One region of the Lentibacillus sp. L22 genome, then DNA from elsewhere that is predicted to be linked to it. Evidence: riboswitches for the same ligand, from Rfam matches in the RefSeq annotation. Region 1 holds a riboswitch; the other holds the start of a gene.
The links. A riboswitch is a leader RNA that binds a small molecule or an ion and turns the genes downstream of it on or off. The one in region 1 is predicted to bind thiamine pyrophosphate.
Positions count from the first base shown of each region.

Region 2: it holds a riboswitch for thiamine pyrophosphate, as region 1 does, so the genes downstream of both, tenI (thiazole tautomerase TenI) here and ABRT01_RS03550 (lipoate--protein ligase family protein) in region 1, are expected to answer to the same signal.

Region 1 covers NZ_JBFNXI010000004.1:147,258-152,385, forward strand. Annotated here, with positions in the region: gene ABRT01_RS03530 (NUDIX hydrolase) at 47-652, opposite strand; gene ABRT01_RS03540 (contact-dependent growth inhibition system immunity protein) at 1,512-1,766, opposite strand; gene ABRT01_RS03545 (RNase A-like domain-containing protein) at 1,871-2,167, opposite strand; TPP riboswitch at 2,894-3,000, shown strand; gene ABRT01_RS03550 (lipoate--protein ligase family protein) at 3,100-3,942, shown strand; gene lipA (lipoyl synthase) at 3,935-4,894, shown strand.
Region 2 covers NZ_JBFNXI010000002.1:131,126-136,253, forward strand. Annotated here, with positions in the region: gene ABRT01_RS01550 (PTS galactitol transporter subunit IIC) at 1-467, opposite strand, end outside; gene ABRT01_RS01555 (thiazole biosynthesis adenylyltransferase ThiF) at 536-1,555, opposite strand; gene ABRT01_RS01560 (thiazole synthase) at 1,616-2,383, opposite strand; gene thiS (sulfur carrier protein ThiS) at 2,385-2,588, opposite strand; gene tenI (thiazole tautomerase TenI) at 2,585-3,244, opposite strand; TPP riboswitch at 3,418-3,526, opposite strand; gene ABRT01_RS01575 (L-lactate permease) at 3,647-5,128, opposite strand, start outside.

The sequences.
Region 1 (5,128 bases):
TTTTTATCAGCCAAATTATTAACAAAAAGCCATAACCCTATTTAAATCAATCAAAAACAATATTTTTATTTGGATCATTATTAAATTCAAACATTAATTCTATCTGTTCTTTTGTATTCCTTTTAATCGATAAGGCGGGTAAATTACTTATATCAAAAAAACCTACATCGCTAGTTTCCACACCAGCTTCTGATTTTCCTGAAACAATTTTACATTCAATGAAAATCTTATACACATAATGGGGATCTGGTGGGTGATTATGCTTACTTTTATCCAATACAGCGAGCAATCTTGATGCTTTTACCGCATAACCAGATTCTTCTTTTATTTCTTTTACTGCAACCTCTGATGGTGAATAGCCAATATCACCCCAGCCACCGGGTAAAGACCATTGTGCATCCGACTTTTCCTTTACCAATAATATCTCATTTTGTTCGTTAAAAACGACCCCGCGAATATCTACTTTGGGCGTTGCATATCCAGTATCATTGGCAAAGTCCAACCTTATTGTCTCTTTATCTACTTTAGTATAATTGCTCATTATTTCGATACTAAGCTCACGTAATTGTTCGTAACGCTCTTGATCATAAACATCACGAGTGTATGCTAAGCCTGTCTGAGCAATTGCTTGAATCTGTTTAACCCATTCCAACCAGGTGTTGTCATCGATATTCCTTGCCTCTTCTGACTGTGAAATAATAATTCCTCCTCATATTTTATAATATCTAGTATTTTATTAAATTTCATTATTGAACAAACATTTGATTGGGGGGGGGGATTGACAAGGTAAGGAAAACCGTGTTCTTTTCGAGAAACAAATGTATATGATTCAATGCTGTTCTCTTCATTTACAATATCTAATAATTCATAGGGGGATATGCTCTTCCCAAAAAGGTCCAGCATACAGATTCTAGCTTTATTAGATCTAATAAAAAGTTACCAAAGAAAATCATCATTAATAATTCCGTAAACCTCTTGTGATCCAAAATTCCCCGCTCCAAAAGTCTGCAAGTAATCCGTACACAAACTAGCAAACTTTAATCCTAACATATCTCCAGCCTTACTTATTAATTCAGTTGTACATCCTCCGACGAAATCAGCAATATCATCATGAGATAAAATTATTTGTTTGGCCTTTCGATAAGTTTCTGTCTCATTTCCATTCTCCTGATACTATATCATCGAATAAAAACCGTGAATGATAAAAATGTAGAGTATGTCTCCTACTACGATTCTTATATCATTTAGTTTTACCTTATGTGAATCTCTTTTCTCCTCTTCTTGCTTCTTAAAAACTCAAAAAGCTAAAGGTCTGTACTCATCATAATTATTTACTGACTGGCTTTCCAATAATAAACAACTCGCCTTCATTTAATCAGCCGCTGTTGTATTCGAATCTGGATGATTCCAATGTTATTAAAAACGAAAAAAAATAATATTTCATCTCGGACTGAACCATCCCCATCTTACAATTTCACAACTTCTTTTATTTGTTGGACTACTTGGTTTAGCTACTGAAGTGGTTCTAAACCAAGATCCGGAAAATATATACCATCCGCACAACACTGAATGTATTCATTCTTTTCGAAATTTGAGTAATTACTGTTTATAAAATCCGACAAAAAAACAATCGCATATTCTAAATACTCTTTGGTTTCATCCACCAACAATTCCTCCAAGGCTTGTTCTGGAGATTCAATGTCCTGATGAAAAGTTCCAGCCAAAAATTGAAAAACTGGCTCTTCCTGTTTATTAGGGAGTAACATAAAACAACACACCCCTTTCAATTAGTATTGATTTGCTTAATTTGGATAACCAGTTAGAACAAAATTCCCTTCGCCATCCTTTTTCAAAACAATTCTAGCATTTGTCATATTTTTAACCGAATCGGAGCCTTTTTTATCTCCCTTCCTATCACCTCTGTTCCCTGATAGGTCAATACTAAAGTTGACTTGCTTTTTGGATTATCTAGCCAAGATTGAATAACTTCTTTATTGTTTGTATCGTTCAAAACATTATTAACAATTTTCTCAGCCGTAGCCCTATCTTTAAAGGTAGATGAACCAGTAATTTTCGGATTTTTATTTATCCTCTCTAATAGCTCTTTATCCGTTTTTCCAACATGTCTTTCAATCAAATGTCCACCTTTTATTTCATGTGCAGCCAATCCACCACCAGGTGCAAGGTTACTTTTATCCCCCGGTTTTACACTATCTACATTTTTATCAACCTTCCTGGTATCCTTAACCTTCTACCCACCTGCCGACAAAACGATGCAGTTATGTTCTCATGCGTTATATCTAATTTGCGACAGACCTATGATCACACTTTTTCAGCAGCCCGAGACAGTAAGGATTACCAAAAACAGCCACGAAACAACACGGAACTTGTCATTTTTATCATGAGTCCGATAATATATCAGCGATTTCGGGCTCCCTATCAGCGGTTCCGAGCTGCCTATAAGCGGTTTCGGGCGTTCTATCAGCGGTTTCAGGATTCCTATCAGCGGTTTTGAGCTTTCTATCAGCGATTCAGCCACGCCAAGAAACACGTGGTAAATTTCGGCCTGAACATCGTGTGATCAATTCTTCTACCCTAGCAAAACCGGCTCCAACCTCTCCCTTCTTCCACTTTCTCATATACTTGCCAAATAATCCATGTACATTTCTTCATCTAAATGCGTCCGCAATTGCTATACAAGCGGAATGTAGGCAACCATTCTTCTTTACTTACTAATTCTTTTACATTACCTGTTTTCAGCATACCGTTCTCCTTCTAGCATTGCTTTTACTTCCCATTATATCGCATGAAAGTTATCGAAACAGCAAAAATTTCAAATCCGCTTTACAATGTAACATTTTCCATTTACCATGGACTTATCGAAACAATATAACAAGTTCACTAGGGGAGCATTTCAAAGGCTGAGAAGAACTTTTTTTGTTCTAACCCTTGGCACCCGATCTGGGTAATACTGGCGTGGGGAAGTGGTCAATGTAGCATGGGTACATGTTATATACAAACAGACTGCCATCTCATTTGGGCAGTTTTTGTTTTATCGTTTGCTTTTTAGGGAGCACCAAAAACACGGAGGAGATTCGATTGCAAGATTCATGGGGATTTTTAGACACCGGAGTACACGATGCTGCAACAAATATGGCATTAGATGAATTGTTGCTTATTTGGCACAGTGAAGGAAAAATCCCGCCCATTTTACGTTTCTATCAATGGGCAAAACCAAGTTTATCTGTTGGCTATTTTCAGGATGTTCATAAAACGATTGATCCATCAGCATTGCAACAGTATAGGATACCAGTGGTTCGCCGGTTAACCGGTGGTAGTGCGGTACTGCACGATGATGAGTTAACCTACAGTCTTGTTATTGCGGAGAACAAATCATTTATCCCAGCATCTATCACGGAAGCTTACTATGTTCTATCCAAGGGTATCTTTGACGGGTATGCCAATTTAGGAATCACAGTCGATTATGCCAAACAAAGACATTCCATTCAAAACCGTTCTGCAGTGTGTTTTGAAAGACCGGCGTTATACGAGTTGCTGGCGGGTGGGAAGAAAATATCCGGCAATGCACAAACCCGGCAAAAAGGAGTATTGCTGCAGCATGGATCGATTCCACATTCCATGAACAAAACGATACTTTTCGATCTATTCCGTTTTCCAAGTGAGGAAATACGAGAAAGAAAAAGAGCAGCATTTGATACAAAAGCAACAACCATCCGTCAAGAAACAAACCGATCCATATCCATGAGCACTATGAAAGACGCGTTTAAACAAGGTTTTGAAACTGGAGTAGATATCAAACTATCTCCATTTGAATTAACCAATCAGCAATGGGAGGAAGTCTACCAGCTAGCTGCTGATAAATACAGCAATCATGATTGGAATTTCAAACATCATTCAAAGGAGCGTGTACTTAATGGCTAAACAGGAGGAATACATAAGAAAACCGGAATGGCTGAAAACAAAAATCAATACGAACCAATCTTACCGTGGATTAAAGAAACTCATGCGTGATAAACGATTAAATACCGTTTGCGAAGAAGCACGCTGTCCGAACATCCACGAATGCTGGAGTGAACGAAAAACGGCAACTTTTATGATTCTTGGTGACACTTGTACCCGCGGCTGCCGTTTTTGTGCAGTTAAAACTGGATTACCAAACGAACTGGATTGGGGAGAACCTACTCGTGTTGCGGAATCCGTATCGATTATGGGCTTAAAACATGTTGTTGTGACAGCAGTCGCTCGCGATGACCTAAATGATGGGGGCGCTGCGGTATTTGCGGAAACGGTAAGAGCCATCCGCCGTGAAAACCCTGGCTGCACGATTGAAGTGTTACCATCGGACATGAAAGGTGACTACGAAAGCCTGCATACTTTAATGGATAGTGAACCAGACATTTTTAACCATAACATTGAAACAGTACGCAGATTAACTAAACGCGTACGGGCAATTGCAAAATACGACCGTTCCTTACAATTGCTGGAACGGGTAAAAGAAATAGCACCAAATACACCAACCAAATCAAGTATTATGGTCGGTCTAGGCGAAGAAAAAGAAGAAATTTTACAAGCGATGGATGACTTATTGGCACACAACGTAGACATCATGACAATCGGTCAATATTTGCAACCAACAAAAAAACACTTAAGGGTTGAACGTTACTACCACCCGGATGAATTTGCGGAACTAAAAGAAATTGCCTTAAAAAAAGGATTCCGTCATTGTGAATCAGGCCCGCTTGTACGATCTTCCTACCATGCCGATGAGCAGGTCAGCCAAGCTTCAGCCCAGCGCAGGATCAATTATATGAAAGGCTATGAGGAGCAGGAGAATAAGAAAGTAGATTTTTCTTTGGAGATGTTTAACAATTAAAGTGTGATCATGATTTCCCAAATGAAAACCCCGGCTCATTATATATATCTGCTGGGGTTTTATCGTTTACAATGATTTGGTTATTCATAGCCGGCTATTTAACGGCGGTTTCAACCAGTTTTACGGCGATTTCGGGTAAATTATCGACGGTTTCAGCACTTTTATCGGCGGTTCGCAATTGTTCCCACTTTAAGTCATGACTCGCACGCCGAAAATTAACCGAATTCTGCTCTC
Region 2 (5,128 bases), on a different contig from region 1:
AAAATCAATAATAAATGGACAATTATCGTAAGCAACCCCAGTGCAAAGTTACCTGTCATCGAATAGACAAGTGACCCTGTGAACGCACAATGCCAGTAGTTCCAAAGATCAATATTTAATGTTTTCGTCCATCCAAGCATCAATAAAAAACTATTTACACCAATTCCAATCGGGATTGCCAAACTGCCTAAAACCGTCCCATACGAAATGGCTGATGTAGCTGGCCAACCAATATCAATCGTATGTAATTTCAACCCGAAATGGTCTACCATTGCCTGTGCAGCCGGTCCCAGACTATCTGTCAACAGACCAATAACCAGGTTTAATCCAATAAATCCAATTCCCACTGTTAATCCTGAGCGACAAGCTTTTCCTACCTTCGTTCCCAGTATAAGGGCAAAGATGAAAACGATAATAGGAAGCATGACACTAGCGCCAAGATCAACGAACCATTGCAAAACAGCCACAAAGCATCCCTCTTGTTTTTATGAATTTGAATTTCTATACTACACAAGCTATAAAGTGACCATTCCCTCTATCCAAAATAACGATAATAAAGTGTTTTTGCCTTTATTTTATCATTCGTTCCATGTACCAATGTACGGCCATCTCGGAACAAGACAAGACGTTGGTCGTCAATCGTATATGAAAGTAGAAAGGGATTTTGTTCCACTTTTCCACCCTTTCCGGCAAGCACTTTAGCAATCGCATGCAGATTGCGATTTTGCCTTTTGGCGGGTCTAATTTGAACCGTATCCCTTCCACAAAGCACTGCTGTTTTTGTTTGATTTTCATAGGAAAGAAAAGGATATGTTGGATTTTCTCCACAAGACGAACAGGTTGCTTTTTTCACCGTTGATATATCAATTGATGAATGATGATTACTCCATAGATCAAAGGAGATTAGCTTTCTTCTAAGTGCATCCCAATTCTCCGTAAGTATTTTGAAAGCTTCAATGGTTTGTTGTACAACGACCATTCCAACAGTAGGGCTGATGATTCCTGCCGTTTCACAGGTTAAACCACCAATCGGGACATCTTCCATAAGACAATGGAGGCATGGTGTTTCCTTTGGCACAATTGTAAAACTTATGCCGTAGCTACCCACGCACGACCCGTAAATCCATGGAATTTGATATTTTTGCGAGATATCATTGATGATCATGCGAATATCAAAATTATCCGTCGCATCAATAATTAAATCGACTCCTTTGATCAGTTGCTCCATTTCCGGTGGTGTGATATCTAAAATATGTGATTCAATGTCTACCTCGGAATTGATTTGCTGCAGCCGTTTTTTTGCAGCAACAGCTTTAGGTATCCGGTTTTTTGCATCCAATTCCACATAAAGCTGTTGCCGCTGTAAATTGCTCCATTCTACATAATCACGGTCGACAATGGTTACTTTTCCTACACCCGCACGAACCAGCGATTCTGCATTTCCTGTGCCAAGCGCACCCGCACCTATGATAAGTACCTGTTTTCCCGCCATTTTTTGTTGGCCCTCTTCACCAATATACTTAAACAACGTCTGTCTGGAATAACGATCATTCATCCCTTCACCTGTCCCTTTTCGTTCGTATTTTGATCATGTTTTTGAGTAGGTATTGATTTTTTAGCCAATACTTATTCCCTCCATTGGACTGCTTGCTGTGGCGGTCCGTTTTTTCGGGATACGCCCAGCTTCATATCCTAAGCGACCAGCTTCCACTGCTTGCTTCATCGCTTTTGCCATTTTGACCGGATCTTTAGACGCTGAAACCGCCGTATTTAATAAAACAGCGTCTGCACCAAGTTCCATTGCATAAGCTGCATCGGCCGGGGAGCCGATTCCGGCATCAACAATCACAGGAACTTCTGTTTGCTCAATGATAAAACGCAAATTAACCGGGTTGATAATTCCCTGCCCCGAGCCAATTGGTGACGCCCCAGGCATAATCGCATGTGTGCCAAGCTCCTCCAACCTTTTGGCTAGTACCACATCATCGGAAGTATACGGTAAAACAATAAATCCTTCTTTTAGCAATTCTTCCGTTGCCTTTAATGTTTCCAGCGGATCTGGCAGCAATGTTTTATCACAACCAATGACCTCCACTTTGATCATGTCACATAGTCCCGATGCTCTTGCCAACTTGGCATGTCGTACGGCTTCTTTCGCTGACTTTGCACCAGCCGTATTCGGTAAAAGACTAAATTTCTCTACGTCCAGTTTTTCCAGGAAATTGGGCTGGTTTGGCTCATAAATATTCATCCGGCGAACGGTAAACGTTAAGATTTCTGCTTCCGATGCTTCAATCGCTGCTTTTTGAATATCAAAATTCGGATATTTTCCTGTACCCAATAATAATCTTGAATTAAATTGCTTATTTCCAATTGTTAGCAAGTCAACCGCCTCCTACAAATTGAACTAATTCTATTTTGTCTCCATCCGATAATTTTGCACTGTCATAGTCATGTTTTTCCAAAATATTTTCATTATGTTCGACAATAGTGACAGGATTCTTCACTTGGATATATGCGAGTAACTCAGTGATGGTTGCTACCGAAGACGGAATGGTAATCCGTTCACCATTTACTCGTAACTTCATAGGATCACCTCCTGCGTATGCATTGCTTTACGATAATTCATGACTGCGCGCACTGGATCATCTGCTTGGAAAACGCCTGACATAACGGCAATTCCATTCGCCCCGGCTGCCAACGTGTCATGTGTATTTTCAGGTGTGATTCCTCCGATGGCAATAACGGGAATGGTTACTTGCTGCGTGAGTTTTCGCAAGTTATTTAGTCCTCTCGGTGTCATTCCCTCTTTTGATCTCGTGCAATGAATATGTCCATATAGAAGATAATCAACCCCTTTCTTTTCTGCCTTGATTGCTTCGTCAAGCGAATGTATCGAACAACCGATTTTTAATGATGAAAAAGCCTGCATGACCAATGAAGCATCGATACTATGATGGGCAAGCTGAACACCATTTGCTCCTAAGATATGCGCAATGTCAACACGGTCATTAACAATAATTTTTTCGAGCGGCACACCGCGATCCGTTAAAGCTTCAATTACCCGGACTAGTTCGGCAGCTGTCCAACTTTTCTCCCGTAAATGAATCTTGTTAACACCTTTATGAATCATTGCCACTATTTGTACAAGTGTTTCAGCGGTTTGTTGACCCGTTGAGACGACATGTAATTCCTTAGTGGCGTTTATATCCTTTTTCCTTTTCCATGTTTTGTTGTATTCCATGAACACCTATCCTTTCAGCAAAACAAAAAACCACTTTCAAGATGACAGCGCATCGAGAAAGTGGTTGGATAATTATTTGAGAACACCTGAGATTGTTCATTATTTTGAACAACTATGGACAAATACAAGAAATGAAGAAATTTTACCAGCCTATGTTACATTCCTTGAACATCTATTGTTCCACATCACTTCCCTACGCTGATATTAATCAGTTCAGGTTCCAAGGGTCTTAAAGTCACACTTTAATCTCAGCCTTTTTGGAAGGCACCCCTAGCGGTTTTTTATTAAATTTTACCTTTGCTTGTATCATACCATGTGTGGAGGATTTGTCAATGAATTTTATATATTTTGTAAGTATGAATGGATGAACAAACTTTTTTCATATTTCATTCCTATTTTACGCTACGAAGCAATGTTTTGTTCTAGCGCATTTAGTCGTTTTTTATTCGTGGCAATGAAGTAGATAGCAATTGCCCAAATAATGACAGCAATGATCGATCCGATGTTAAATATGCCTTTTTCGGATGTCCACATGATCGAATAGCCGATCGAACCAATTAATAGGGAGTAATAGACAAATGGCAGTAGGGTCTTGCGAATGACATGCCCTTCTTTTCCGACTAAACCAACAACGGCTGCGGCTGCGACAACATTATGCACACAGACCATGTTACCGGCCGCTCCACCTACTGCCTGCAGTGCGACCATCCAGGTTGGATCTCCGCCGATTCGTTCACCAACGCCGTATTGGAACAAGGAAAACATCATATTACTGATCGTGTTACTTCCAGCGACAAATGCACCTAGCCCACCGATAAATGTTGCAAAAAATGGATATGCCGTTTGCGCCAGATTTGCGACACCGTCTGCAAGGACGATTGGCATTTCAGCGTAACCAGCCGCTCCACCATCCGAATTAAGGAATACTTGTACCATTGGAACGGTAAAAACAAGCGCGGAACCTGCGGCAAGCATTGTTTTCCCGGAATCCTTCCAAGCCTGTGCATATTCTTTTATTTTCATGCCATGAGCGTAGTACACATAAACAGATGCAACAATAAAAATAAAACCTGGAGAAAAGAGGATTTCCCAGCTGGACGTGATGTCTGTCCCAAAAATATTTGGAACCTCAATAGTTGCTGCTTTTAGCCAATCTCCCACGACAGTCATTCGGGAAAGCAGCAGCATCAATGCAATCAATACGTATGGGGACCATGCACGTAGCATGCTAATCTTTCCTGCATAAATATCGCTTTGTTTGATTTCCAGCCGCCCAGTCCATGTCGGATCCCAGCGATCTTTTGGCTCAAAATCCCAAGCATCATCGTCCTTGGGCATTAGAAAACCTTTCTTGGCAGCTGGAATAACAATTAATAAACCAATGAGGCCGCCAATCATGGATGGGAATTCAGGACCCAGCGTATTCGCGACAATGATATATGGTACGGTCATCGCCAATGCTGCAAATATAGCGAACTTCCATACCTTCAACCCTTCACTAAATGACTTGTTTTTCCCGAAATAGCGGGTTAATATTCCTACTAAAAACAGTGGAATTAACATCCCTGCTATCGTATGGAGCACAGCAACTTTCCCAGCCAAATCAACTATAAATGCCGGAACATCCGGAATTTGTGTGAGTGTTTCTATCCCCGATCCTACTCCCAATACCATAGGCGTTCCGACCGCACCAAACGATACAGGTGTACTTTGAATCACCAATCCTGAAACGACTGCTGCCATCGGAGGAAAACCTAGTCCTACTAATAATGGTACAGCAACTGCTGCTGGTGTGCCAAACCCTGCTGAGCCTTCAATAAATGAACCAAACAGCCAGGCAACAATAATGACCTGAATCCGCCGGTCTGGTGTAATATCGGTAAA